DNA from 3 places in the Moritella viscosa genome. Region 2 is predicted to be linked to each of the others. Evidence: predicted binding sites of a transcription regulator. Region 2 holds the regulator's gene; each other region holds the start of a gene.
The links. The regulator NrdR, encoded in region 2, represses ribonucleotide reductase genes. The targets are predictions, from matches to a motif close to AAACACNANATNTNGTGTTT.

Region 1 (4,626 bases), on a different contig from region 2:
ATATTCGTTGCCATTCCCACAGCAATACCTGACGAACCATTAACCAATAGGTTAGGGATTCGTGTAGGCATAACTTCCGGAATAAATTCAGTACCATCATAGTTAGGTACGAAATCTACCGTTTCCTTGTCTAAATCAGCAAGTAATTCATGCGCGATTTTTGACATTCTGATTTCGGTATAACGCATTGCGGCAGCAGAATCGCCGTCAACAGAACCGAAGTTACCTTGACCATCAACAAGCATGTAGCGCAAAGAGAAAGGCTGCGCCATACGTACAATAGTGTCATAAACAGCTGTATCACCATGTGGGTGATATTTACCGATTACGTCACCAACAACACGTGCTGATTTTTTATATGGTTTGTTCCAATCATTCTTCAATTCGTTCATCGCGAATAAAACGCGGCGATGAACTGGCTTTAAACCATCGCGAACATCAGGAAGAGCACGACCAACAATAACGCTCATAGCGTAATCTAAATAGGAATTTTTTAATTCTTCTTCAATATTGATAGGTGTGATTTCTGTGGCTAAATTACTCATATAAGCCTTTACCCCTAAGTTTTAAAGTGCTTTCTATTATATTTTTTAGAGAAATCATTCTAGCATAATATTTACCAGCAAATACAATATATAAGAAAATTAACTTACTTGAATACAATTTTATTAACTATTTATTCACTCACCTATAAATAATACTTCTGAAATCGTTTTCTCGTTATATACTGTGTCCATATTTTTTATTTTTCACCTTATTACTTTTCACCTTATTAACGTATCAAGAAGACTTTGTATGAATGTAGATAAACAGGAAATCGCTAAATTTGAAGCCATGGCCAGTCGTTGGTGGGATCCAGCTGGTGACTTCAAGCCATTACATCAAATCAATCCATTACGCTTAGATTATATTGATGAGCGCTGTGGCGGCTTATTTGGCAAGAGAGTTCTTGATGTTGGCTGTGGTGGCGGTATCTTAACTGAAAGCATGGCTCGCCGTGGTGCAAAAGCACTAGGTGTTGATATGGGGAAAGAACCCCTCAATGTGGCAAAATTGCATGCGCTTGAATCTGGTACTGAAGTCGAATACCGTCAAGTATTAATTGAAGAGTTAGCAGAAGAGCAACCAAACAGCTTTGATGTGATCACTTGTATGGAAATGCTAGAGCATGTTCCGGATCCAGGTTCCGTGATTAACGCTTGCATGCGTCTTGTAAAACCAGGCGGCCACATATTCTTCTCGACAATCAATCGTAATTTAAAATCATACTTATTTATGATTGTTGGCGCAGAGAAAATCTTAAAAATGATGCCTAACGGTACCCATGACCACAAGAAGTTTATTCGTCCATCAGAACTATTACATTGGGTTGATCAATCAGGTCTATTTTGTCACCACATGACAGGCCTGCATTACATTCCATTAGTAGACCAGTTCAAGCTAGGCGAGAATGTTGACGTTAACTATATGCTACACACGCAGCTTATCGATTAATATAACGATTAATATAATTCTCTTTTTACCTAACAGCACCTCCGCCTTCGCTGTTAGGTAAATAGATCCACTTCCCTTTCCAGCTTCAAGTTCGCTCCCTCTATATAGCTATTTACTGTCATTTAACTCAAATAACTCGGCTCGCTCTAACCAACACGCGCAAGCAAAGTTATCCACTTTATGGGTAATATGAAACTTGTTGCGTATAAAATGACAATATTGTTTGTAATAACAACCACAAAAAAAATAATAAATTAATACTTGCGTGGTAGTTTTATAAACGAATTAGCTGTAAATATAATCAAAATTTTTGAGGATCTCCTCACAACCTTGGCAACACTTTTTTTTCTTTTTTTTTTCACTTTAACTGTTGATTTTTGCTAACCGTAATTGATCACTGAGGCCAGAATGAAAGTCGCCACTAACTCACTAAATTATCCACATGTTGTTCAGTTTAGTGCCACTTGCCAAAACGTGATTATCACACTATCTTGTATGCATAAATACAGGACAACACTACATCTTGTGTATTAACAAGAATATCAATACTAGTGTTGGTGGAAATATTCTTACATTGTTTTAAGGTCAGTCAGCTAAATGAATAAGAATTTACTAGTTACAAAACGCAGCGGTAAACAAGAAACGATCGATCTTGAAAAGATCCACCGCGTGATCAAATGGGCAGCCAAAGGGTTGAATAATGTATCGGTGTCACTGGTAGAGTTAAAATCTCACATCCAGTTTTATGATGGCATTCGTACTGAAGATATACATGAAACCATGATCAAAGCTGCAGCGGATTTAATTAGTGAAGAAGCACCAGATTATCAATATCTGTCTGCGCGTTTAGCTGTCTTCCACCTACGTAAAAAAGCATATGGTAAATTTGAACCACCTGCGCTTTATGATCACGTAAAATTAAATGTTGATGCGCTTCGCTATGATGCACACCTACTTGCTGATTACACGGTTGAAGAATTCGCAGAAATGAATGAGTTCGTTGATCACTGGCGTGACATGAACTTCTCTTACGGTGCAATTAAACAGCTAGAAGGTAAATACCTACTACAAAACCGTATTTCTGGTGAAATCTTCGAAAGCCCACAATTTCTGTATATCTTAGTGGCTGCGAGCTTATTTGCGACATACAATAAATCGGTTCGTATGGACTACATTCGTCGTTTCTATGAGGCAACGTCAACCTTCAAGATTTCACTGCCAACACCAATCATGGCAGGTGTTCGTACCCCAACTCGTCAATTCAGCTCGTGTGTACTGATTGAGTGTGACGATAGCCTAGATTCTATCAATGCAGTATCTAACTCTATTGTTAAATATGTATCGCAACGTGCTGGTATCGGTATCAACGCAGGTCGTATTCGTGCACTAGGTAGTTCAATCCGTGGTGGTGAAGCATTCCACACAGGTTGTATCCCATTCTACAAACACTTCCAGACAGCTGTTAAATCTTGCTCTCAAGGTGGCGTTCGTGGTGGTGCAGCAACATTATTCTACCCATTATGGCACTTAGAAGTAGAGTCACTTCTTGTACTTAAAAATAACCGTGGTGTTGAAGAAAACCGTGTACGTCACCTTGACTACGGCGTGCAGATTAACCGTTTAATGTACCAACGTTTAATTGATAATAAAGATATTACTTTATTCAGCCCATCTGATGTTGATGGTTTGTATGATGCATTCTTCCAAGATCAAGATGAATTCGAGCGTCTATACAATCTTTATGAACAAGACTCATCAATTCGTAAGCAAACGATTAAAGCCAGCGAACTATTTGCTTTACTTATGCAAGAACGTGCAAGTACCGGTCGTATCTACATTCAGAATGTGGATCACTGTAATACTCACAGCCCATTTAACCCAGCGGTTGCACCGATAAGACAAAGTAATTTATGTCTAGAAATTGCGTTACCAACGAAACCAATGCAACATCCTGGCGATGAAAATGGTGAAATTGCGCTATGTACATTGTCAGCGTTCAACCTTGGTGCAATTAAAAACCTTGATGAATTAGAAAACCTTGCAGATCTGGCAGTTCGTGCATTAGATAGCTTACTTGATTATCAAGACTACCCAATGCCAGCGGCTGAAAAATCAACAATGGCGCGTCGTTCATTAGGCATAGGCGTGATTAACTACGCATACTATCTCGCGAAAAACGGTGTTAAATACTCAGACGGTAGTGCAAACAACCTAACGCATAAGACATTTGAAGCAATTCAATTCTATCTTTTAAAAGCGTCAATGAATCTATCGAAAGAACAAGGTCCGTGTTTAGCATTTAATGAAACAACATACGCTCAAGGTATCTTACCAATTGATACCTATAAATCATCGTTAGATGAGATTTGTGATGAAGAATTACACTTAGATTGGGAAACATTACGTAGCGAAATTAAAGAACACGGCTTACGTAACTCAACCCTAACAGCATTGATGCCATCAGAAACATCAAGCCAGATTTCAAATGCGACAAACGGCATTGAGCCACCACGTGGTTTAATCAGCATTAAAGCAAGTAAAGACGGGATCTTGAAACAAGTTGTACCAGATTACGAAAATCTACGTGATAACTACGAGTTACTTTGGAACATTCCAAGTAATACGGGTTATTTACAACTTGTTGGTTTAATGCAGAAATTCGTAGACCAAGCGATTTCATCTAACACTAACTATGATCCACAACGTTTCCCGGGGCAAAAAGTACCGATGACAACGCTGTTAACGGACCTGATGTTAGCGTATAAGTACGGCTTAAAAACGCTTTACTACCATAACACACGTGACGGTGCATCAGACGTAGATGTAGTTAAAGAAGACGAGGGCTGTGAAGGCGGCGCATGTAAGATCTAAACAATCTAATTACGTACACCGATACCACCTACCCCCTTTCATTTGGCAGCTTAGGCTGCCAATTTAATGTATTAAATAGAGATGACCAATGAGTTACACTACTTTTTGCCAAACTAAAAATGATCAATTAAAAGAACCAATGTTTTTCGGCCAACCTGTAAACGTTGCCCGCTTTGACCAACAAAAACATGAAATTTTTGAAAAACTAATTGAACGTCAGTTATCATTTTTTTGGCGACCAGAAGAAGTTGATGTAAGTAA
Region 2 (4,626 bases):
GCTTCTGTATGACCAGCACGTGTTAATACACCGCCGTCTTGTGCTGCAAGTGGAAAAATATGTCCCGGCATCACGATATCTGCAGGTTTTGCATCACCTGCAACGGCAGATAATATTGTCACTGCACGGTCTGTTGCAGAAATACCGGTTGTCACGCCCTCAGCCGCTTCAATCGAAACAGTGAAGTTAGTTGAGAATTGCGCCGTATTGTCTTGAACCATCAAAGGCAGTTGCAGTTTTTCTACACGTGCTTTGGTTAACGTTAGACAAATTAAACCACGACCGTATGTCGCCATAAAGTTAATCGCTTCTGGCGTTACTTTATCAGCCGCCATGATCAGATCACCTTCATTTTCGCGATCTTCATCATCCATCAAGATAACCATTTTACCTTGGCGGATGTCTTCAATAATATCTTCAATACGACTTAGTGCCATGCTCATAGCCCTTTTATAACAATTAAAAACTGATCGTGAATAGATGTTTTACTTTAAAAACCCATTACTCGCAAGAAAATCCATAGTGATACCTTGTTCAGGGCGGCTTGATTCAGCGGCTTTATCACCTAGCATAATCCGTTCTAAATAACGGGCAATCACATCTACTTCCAAGTTAACTTTACGACCGACTACATAACTTTCTATCGTTGTTTCTAATGCAGTATGCGGTACGATCGTCAATTTGAATTTAGCACCGTCAATTTCATTAATAGTTAAACTGATACCATCAATAGTAATTGAGCCTTTTTCCGCAATATAACGCGCTAATTCGTTCGGTGCTTGTAACCAATACTCAGTCGCACGACCAAGTTTACTGATCTTAACAATCTCGGCAACGCCATCCACATGTCCACTAACTAAGTGACCACCGAGACGCGTACTTAAGGTTAGCGCTTTTTCTAAGTTTACCTTATCACCAATACGGTAATGCGCAAATCCAGAGCGCTTAATCGTTTCTAATGACACGTCCGCGCGGTAACCATTGCCAAGTAATTCAACAACAGTAAGGCATACACCATTAGTCGCGATACTATCACCCAGTTTTACGTCACTTAAATCAAGATCACCACTATCAACAGTGATGCTCACATCAGCCCCTTTTGGGGTTAAACCAGTGAGCGTACCCACGGTTTCAATAATTCCTGTAAACATTAGTATTCCGGTTTTGCTGTAATTCGAAGATCGTCACCGACCTGCGTGATATCGGTAAAGCTAAATGTAGGCACTTGCGCCATTTCAGTTAGCTCGCTTAATACTGCGAGTCCTCTGGCACTATCACCCATGAGCTTAGGTGCCAAATAAATAATTATCTCATCTACCAGCTTATTTTCAAGTAATGCGCCAGCCAACGTCGCGCCAGCTTCCACCCACAGGTCATTAATATCCTGCTGGGCTAATACGGTCATTAACTGTTTTAGATCTATGTTATGGTGACGATCTTGCTCAATTTCAATTCGCGATACCGATTCATTCAATAATAACTGCTCGATAACAAGATTGTCAGTCGTTCCATTCGCTATATCTTTAACGCCATTAACTAATAGTATCTGACCAGCCAGTGAGAATAGCTTCAATTCACTATTCACTTTAGCAAGGTGTGTATCTAGTCGCCGATGATTATCCAGTACTACTCGTATTGGCTGACGTAACAGTGGTTCTAATGACTCATCGTAAGGCAAAGACTTGTCTACTTTAATTCGTGGATAGTCGGCTTGACTTGCACCTAATTCGCTATAACGCACATTAAGTGAAGCATCATCCATAATGACCGTACTGGCAGTCGATAAAATGGCACTGGCTTGAGCACGATATACTTGCACATCAGACCGTGCTGCTGGACCGGTGATCCATTTGCTCTCACCGTTTTTCAATGCTGTACGCCCGTCTAAGCTTGCCGCCATTTTTAAGCGTACAAACGGACGTTGTTCCTGCATCCGTAAAATAAAGCCAGGATTCAACGCATGCGCTTGCGTTGATAATAAACCGATACGCACTTTAATTCCCGCGGCGATTAGTATCGCAATGCCATTACCTGCCACTTTAGGGTTTGGATCAACCATGGCAATAACGACTTCATTTACGTTTGCATTAACTAAGGCTGCTGCGCAAGGGGGTGTACGGCCATAATGACTGCATGGCTCGAGAGTCACATAACAAGTGGCACCTTGAGCATTATCACCAGCGGCATTTAAAGCATGGACTTCAGCATGAGCCTCACCTGCACGTAAATGAAAACCTTCTCCGATGACTTTACCTGCTTTAACAAGCACACAGCCAACATTTGGGTTCGGCGCAGTAGTAAAACGGCCTTTTTGTGCAAGTGCGATCGCACGTTGCATATGAGAATAGTCAGTATCATTGAACTGACTAATTGAAATAATTTTTTCCAATAGCAGATCTAGCTCGGCACGTGATTTGTTTGGCATAATCAATGAGGACTCAGATAGCGGATTATTTGTCGAGTTTAGCGATTTCTTCATTAAACTCTTTTACATCTTCAAAAGAACGATAAACAGAAGCGAACCGTACATAAGCGACTTTATCGAGCTTTTTCAATACATCCATCACAAGTTCACCTAGAAAGCTTGATGTGATTTCACGCTCGCCAGTGGCTCTTAAGCTCGATTTTATTTGATTAATACCAAGTTCAATCTGCTCTGCGGCAACCGGACGTTTTTCTAACGCACGATAAATACCATTAACGAGTTTGTCTTCGTTAAAAGGTTCGCGTGTATCATCGGTTTTAATAATGCGCGGCATCACGAGTTCTGCAGTTTCAAAGGTAGTAAAACGTTCATGACATTTCGCGCACTCACGGCGGCGACGTACCTGATGGCCTTCAGCCACAAGACGAGAGTCGATAACTTTAGTTTCAGTCGCAGAACAAAATGGACAGAACATAAACAATCCTATTGAATAATATTATTCTGAGTCTATCGTTAAACAGCAGGCGGGTACAGAAAAGTGAAGATTATTTCGTGGAATTAATAAATAAGTTAACGCATTGCTGAATAATCAGTCGGTTTCTAACCTCGTTTTATAAGATAAAAAACCGACTGATATGTTGGAATAGTTTATTCTTCGCTACGGTTTACTTCATTAACAAACTGACTTGATGCCTCGATGCCTTGCCTATCAAGTTGATTCGTTCCAGCACCAGATAAGGGCAAGTGCGCGTTGTGATTATAGCTTAGTCGACTTAACATTAACGCTGAGTTAACCTGCTTTGCAGAAGGTTCTGTTACATCATTCGATTTATGATTACGGCTGCTAATCTCACTTTCTATCGCCTTAATTTGATCTGCGCTCTGCATTAATTCTTTATTTTTCTCTGCTGTAATACCCTGTGCCTTCGTACGAGTAATCGACTCAGACTTAACTAATTCTGCTGCTGGCGTAATATCAGAACCGAGTTTCGCCCGGAATAACTTTTTATTAATCTCAGCTAAGAATTGATTCTGAACTTGTTCAGGTGTGACCTGTAGCTTGTTATTACGACTTGATTCACTTTTACTCACGACGAACACAGGTTTCTCACTTGTCAGCGCTTTATCTTTACGATTTAATTTTTTGTTAATGCCCGCTAAAAATGTGTTATTCATTGTTGATTTTTTCTTGCGCTTAACCTTCACTATCGAACTAGATTCAACAACAGGAGTTAATACATCCACTTGCTCAACTAATGGCACATCAACAGTTACCATAGCTGAAGACACCATGGTAGCGTCAACTGGCTCTAAGATATATGTTGATGCAGGCATTAACTCGACAGGCTTAATCAAAGGTTTAGCATTAACAACGACTATAGGTGCAATGTTTGGAGAAACTTGAACTGCTTGCGGTGCATACTGACGTTTTAATTTATTCTGGATTTCAGCTAAGAATTTATTATGTTGTTGCTTTACGGCAACATTCTCAATAACGGTTGAACCTTTTGCCGTTGTGGATGCAAGCGGTGTCTGTGTAATAATCTGTATATCATCCGCTTTTGTCACTGCATTACCATAAGCGCGCTTATGGATCCCTGCCATGAAACTATTTCTAGGTAATTTTTTCTTCGGTTTTATATGATTTACTTCAATGATATTATTTGCCGCAACAAGGGCTTTCTCTTTTTCAAGTGCTGTTTGTTTTGCAATAACCAGTGCACGTTGCTGCGCCTGCTTACGTAAGAGTTGTTGTTCAATTAAAACCAACTGAGGATCACTACGCGTCAGTACTTTTTCAACTTGGCGTTCCACGTTCGCATGAGCAATAATATCATCAAGCCCATCCAATAAGTTACTATTTGGGGTTGCAGATAAATCGTTTACGATATCATTCATTACGACAGGCTTACGACTAGCACGACTCTGCGCCGCATTTTTTTCCACAATCTGACGTGGAAACTGACTATAATGCATTGCACCATCAGTATCGCGCCAGCTATATACTTTAGCAAAGGTAGAATAGCTCATTGAGCCGCATACTAACGCTAATATTAACCGCTTGTAATTACTTATTGAATTCAGCATCATCCTTTATACCTCACTCTATTTATCGCCAAACTTGAGAATTCTATCTCAATATTTATTTAGCTATTTATGTCATCCATCTATAACTACCTAACCGCAAACAGGATAAAATG
Region 3 (4,626 bases), on a different contig from region 2:
TACTCTTTGTAATTGTGATTATTCGTTGATTTCTGCTACCTCTAAATTTTAAACTTGGATCGACTTGTTGTTGTTCAAATTTACCGTCAACAAGATAATCAATATAATGAACGACGGCTTTTTGCTGTGGTGTTAATTGTTCTATCGTATAACCTGTCCATAGCCATATATCTTTTCCAACACATTCTTTTTTAACTCTTTTTATTAGTTTTAATATAGCTTCTAAGTTTGCTGGATAGAGAGGATCGCCACCGCTTAAGCTTAATCCTCGACGGAGTATCCGCGTATCATTCAAGTCATTAATTATTTTGTCTTCTATCTCTTGGTCGAATGGGGAACCATTGCGTGGAGACCAAGTCGATTGGTTATAACAGCCTTTGCATTGGTGTTCACAACCACTGACAAATAAGGTTACCCTTGTTCCTGGGCCATTGATGACATCAAGGTCAAAATATTGAGAATAGTGCATATTTACTTCTTAAACGCTAGCCAATAAGAGATTGACTAGCTAGTTAATTAATCTGAATATGGTTTTTTATAAATGTGTTGTAAAAAATTGATTAATTTATAAATGTTTAACGCGTCGTTTTACTTCTTCTTGTTTACCTTCATTAAAAGGACGCGCATCTGGGCTACCTAAGTAACCACAGACTCGACGGGTAACAGAGACTTTCGCAGCATCGTGATTACCGCACTTCGGACAGGTGAACCCTTTACTGGTACATTCAAACTCACCGGTATAACCACAGGCGTAACATTCATCAATCGGTGTATTAGTGCCGTAATAAGGAACGCGTGAATAGCTGTAATCCCATACATTTTCTAGCGCTTCGATGTTGTGTTGCATATTGGGATATTCGCCGTAACAGATAAAACCACCACTACTAATCGCAGGGTAGGGCATTTCAAAATCTATTTTGTCGTATGGATTAACTTGTTTCTCAACATCTAAATGGAAACTGTTGGTGTAATAGCCTTTATCTGTCACATCCGTGATATCACCAAAGGTTATTTTATCTAATTTAGCAAAACGACTACACAGATTTTCACTCGGTGTTGCATACAAACTAAATGCGTAACCAGTTTCAGTAGTCCACAGTTCTGTAATAGCTTTCATATGAGTAAGCATGGCAGTGGCTTTTTGTTGCAATCTATTACTATCAAAAGGGTGTGTTTGATTACCAAATAGTGCATTGATTGCTTCGTGTAAACCTATGTAGCCTAAAGAAATAGATGCGCGACCATGTTTGAATATTTCTAATACGTCATCATCTTCTTGGAGGCGAACACCGCAGGCTCCTTCCATGTACAAGATTGGCGCAACACGTGCTTTGACACCTTTAAGGCGAGATATGCGAGTTTCTAGTGCGCGTTTACACAGGCTTAAGCGTTCATCGAGTAATTGATAGAAGCGCGATTCATCACCTTGTGCTTGAATGGCGATACGCGGTAAATTAAGGCTGACAACCCCTAAGTTATTACGGCCTTCATGCACTAATTCACCTTGTTCTTCATAATTGCTTAAGAAGCTACGGCAACCCATGGGGGTTTTAAATGACCCCGTAACTTTTACTACTTGGTCGTAATTTAAAATATCTGGATACATACGTTTACTTGCGCACTCTAGTGCAAGCTGCTTAATATCGTAGTTTGCATCTGCGGATTTATGGTTTAAACCATCTTTGATTGCAAAGACCAGTTTTGGAAAAACAGCCGTTTTATGATTTTTACCTAAACCCGCAATACGGTTTTTAAGAATTGATTGCTGAATTAGCCGTGCTTCCCAAGTCGACCCTAAACCAAAACCAAAGGTAACAAAGGGCGTTTGCCCATTAGCAGTGTGTAAGGTATTAACTTCATATTCTAACGATTGGAACGCATCGAAACATTCTTTTTCTGTGCGTGAACGTGCAAACTTCTCTTTATTCGGGATATCCCATTCTTCTGCTAATAGGGTGTTTTTATTAAAACTTGCGGTGACATATGGCGCTAAGACCTCATCAATACGGTTGATTGTGGTCCCACCATAAATGTGGCTAGCCACTTGTGCAATAATCTGTGCAGTGACTGCCGTTGCCGTAGTAATGGATTTAGGTGTTTCAATCTCAGCGTTACCCATTTTGAACCCTTGGGTTAACATGCCGTCAAGGTCGATCAGCATACAGTTAAACATCGGGAAGAAAGGTGCATAGTCAAGATCATGATAATGAATGTCGCCAGATTCATGCGCATGAACAATATCACGTGGCAAGATATGTTGCTTGGCATAATGTTTCGCGACAATTCCCGCCAGCAAATCTCGTTGCGTAGGGATCACTTTACTGTCTTTATTGGCATTTTCATTAAGCAATGATTCGTTGCTTTGTTCAATAAGCCCTTTGATCTCGTTGGTTAGAATACTTTGCGTTTCGCGGGCTATATCGCGCTGATGACGATACTCGATATAAGCGCGGGCAATGAGTTTGTTGCTTTCTTGCATCAACACATCTTCAACGGTGTTTTGAATCGTATGGATTTCGATTGCATGTTCACTGGATACATCTTGCTGGATCAGTATTTGATGAACCTTATTCGCCATTTCTGCCGCATAATGACGACTCTCTTGTTGCACTGATTTAGCCGCTGCGAAAATGGCGTTTTGTATGCATTGAATGTTAAAAGGCACACGACAACCATCTCGTTTAATGACAAATAGATCCACAAAATACTCCTTAGATATTATACACCCACACTATATGTGGGTTAATTTCAAACATTAGACACAATATGTAGTGTATTAGGCTTTAAGTTTACTTTTTTTGTATTGATTTAGATCAAAAACAATTAAGGCTTCACTTGGATTTATCAAGACTGTATTGTCGATCAATAAACAAACTGGTTTTACTTGTAAGTTGCTTTTTAAGCGATGTTTAAACGTAAAGTGAGCAGTGGTATCGTGATGAGATAAAAAGCTTTACAAGTCTGGGAGCTTATTCTAATATCTGCTCCATTGCTGCGGAGGGGTGGCAGAGTGGCCGAATGCACTGGTCTTGAAAACCAGCAGGGGTTAATAGCTCCTCGAGAGTTCAAATCTCTCCTCCTCCGCCATCCATTCAAGAGAGTGCTAATTTTAGTAGTCTTTCTTATCTACAGTATTAAAATCAATCTCCATATCATTATTCGAATACTCGTAATAAACAATTATTAGTTGTTTAGTCCTACCATTATTTCTAATTGGAAAAATCCTATATTCATTTTCAATTCGAAAGTCTTGGCTTTGTAATTCCTTCTTAAATATTCTCTGTTTTACAGTTAAATACCGTTCCTCACGGAAATAGTGCTATTTATATTTCACTTCTAAAAAACAGATTTTCTAACCCTTATTCTGTGATAAATAAATCTTACAGAGGGCATTGGTAGTCAGGCTAACTTGATTAAGCAATGAGTTGCTTAAAGCAAGAGGAGAAATGAAAACTATTTTTGAGAAAGAGGGTTAGTGTGCCCTTATGGAGTCATTGACCAGTAAAGTAACTACAACTAACAAATCACATCAATTTAAGTCGTTAATATTAATATTCCATCCTACATTGACACTTATCACTATAAATGATTTAATTACTAGCATTAACTGAATAATAATGATTTGCGTTCGCGCTTGTGTTCGCCTCGGTCTCACGCCTTTATAAGTTAGGTAATTAATGTTCATTGACAAAAAAAACCAACGTTAATAGTTTTTATTAGTACTGCGTTATACAGTAGCTCTTTATTTGCTCAAAATTTACCAAATTCAGAATCATCTATGAATAATAATGTTGTCATTGGTACAACTGTCGTTAGAGGCTCTAATGCAATAGATGGTGAAGAAGACTCAAGAAAAGAAATTATAGATCGAGCTGAATTAGATTCTAGTTCACATCAACATGCCGCCGAAATGTTACAAGATGCACCAAGTGTTTACACACCTATTAGTTATTCCGATCCAACTGTTAGCGTCAATATGCGGGGGGTACAAGATTTTGGACGGGTAAATACTAATATTGATGGGATGCGTCAAAACTTTCAGAGGAGTGGTTATCAAGACAGAAATGGCTCTTTAATTGTTGATCCCGAATTACTCAGTTCGATCCATATAAAAAAAGGGGTTTCATCAGGTTCTGGGGGACTTGGAACAATTGGTGGACAAGTTAATTTTAGAACTGTTGATTTTGACGACGTTATTAAAAAAAATAATAATGGAGGAATGATTGTTCGTGGTGAAACGGGTGTTGGTAAATGGGCAAATGGTAATAAGTATAAATCAAGTTTTACTGCAGGCTATAAGTTAACTGATAATGTTTCAGTTATGGCTGCTGTCAGTGATACCAAAACTGGCGATTATCGAATGGGTAGTGAAGGTGAGAGTATTATAAGGCCTGGACGAGTTCAATCTGGTCATAGAATCTTAGAAAAATTTGCTGTGCCGGACCATCTACTTAATACATACAAAACAGGCTACTCAATGTCATCGTATTTAGGAAAAATACGCTGGAATTTTAGTGAAAACCAAAGTCTAAAACTAAGTTATATGAAAACTAAATCAGAATTTAATGTTGTTGATTATGATGATAGTCGAAGTGATGAAACATTACATCATTGGCGTTTTAAAGC

Region 1: a site for NrdR is predicted at 2,006-2,025, ahead of nrdA (class 1a ribonucleoside-diphosphate reductase subunit alpha). Genes of this name have one in related genera too.
Region 3: a site for NrdR is predicted at 2,758-2,777, ahead of nrdD (anaerobic ribonucleoside-triphosphate reductase). Genes of this name have one in related genera too.

The regions. Positions count from the first base shown of each region.
Region 1 is NZ_FPLG01000110.1:77,819-82,444, reverse strand. Features, by position in the region: gene gyrA (DNA topoisomerase (ATP-hydrolyzing) subunit A) at 1-545, opposite strand, end outside; gene ubiG (bifunctional 2-polyprenyl-6-hydroxyphenol methylase/3-demethylubiquinol 3-O-methyltransferase UbiG) at 796-1,494, shown strand; gene nrdA (class 1a ribonucleoside-diphosphate reductase subunit alpha) at 2,092-4,365, shown strand; gene nrdB (class Ia ribonucleoside-diphosphate reductase subunit beta) at 4,454-4,626, shown strand, end outside.
Region 2 is NZ_FPLG01000078.1:26,186-30,811, forward strand. Features, by position in the region: gene ribBA (bifunctional 3,4-dihydroxy-2-butanone-4-phosphate synthase/GTP cyclohydrolase II) at 1-437, opposite strand, end outside; gene BT797_RS10335 (riboflavin synthase) at 486-1,151, opposite strand; gene ribD (bifunctional diaminohydroxyphosphoribosylaminopyrimidine deaminase/5-amino-6-(5-phosphoribosylamino)uracil reductase RibD) at 1,151-2,425, opposite strand; gene nrdR (transcriptional regulator NrdR) at 2,451-2,900, opposite strand; gene BT797_RS10350 (DUF4124 domain-containing protein) at 3,074-4,516, opposite strand.
Region 3 is NZ_FPLG01000034.1:12,115-16,740, forward strand. Features, by position in the region: gene nrdG (anaerobic ribonucleoside-triphosphate reductase-activating protein) at 1-469, opposite strand, end outside; gene nrdD (anaerobic ribonucleoside-triphosphate reductase) at 566-2,701, opposite strand; tRNA gene BT797_RS04980 (tRNA-Ser) at 2,997-3,087, shown strand; gene BT797_RS04985 (TonB-dependent receptor domain-containing protein) at 3,779-4,626, shown strand, end outside.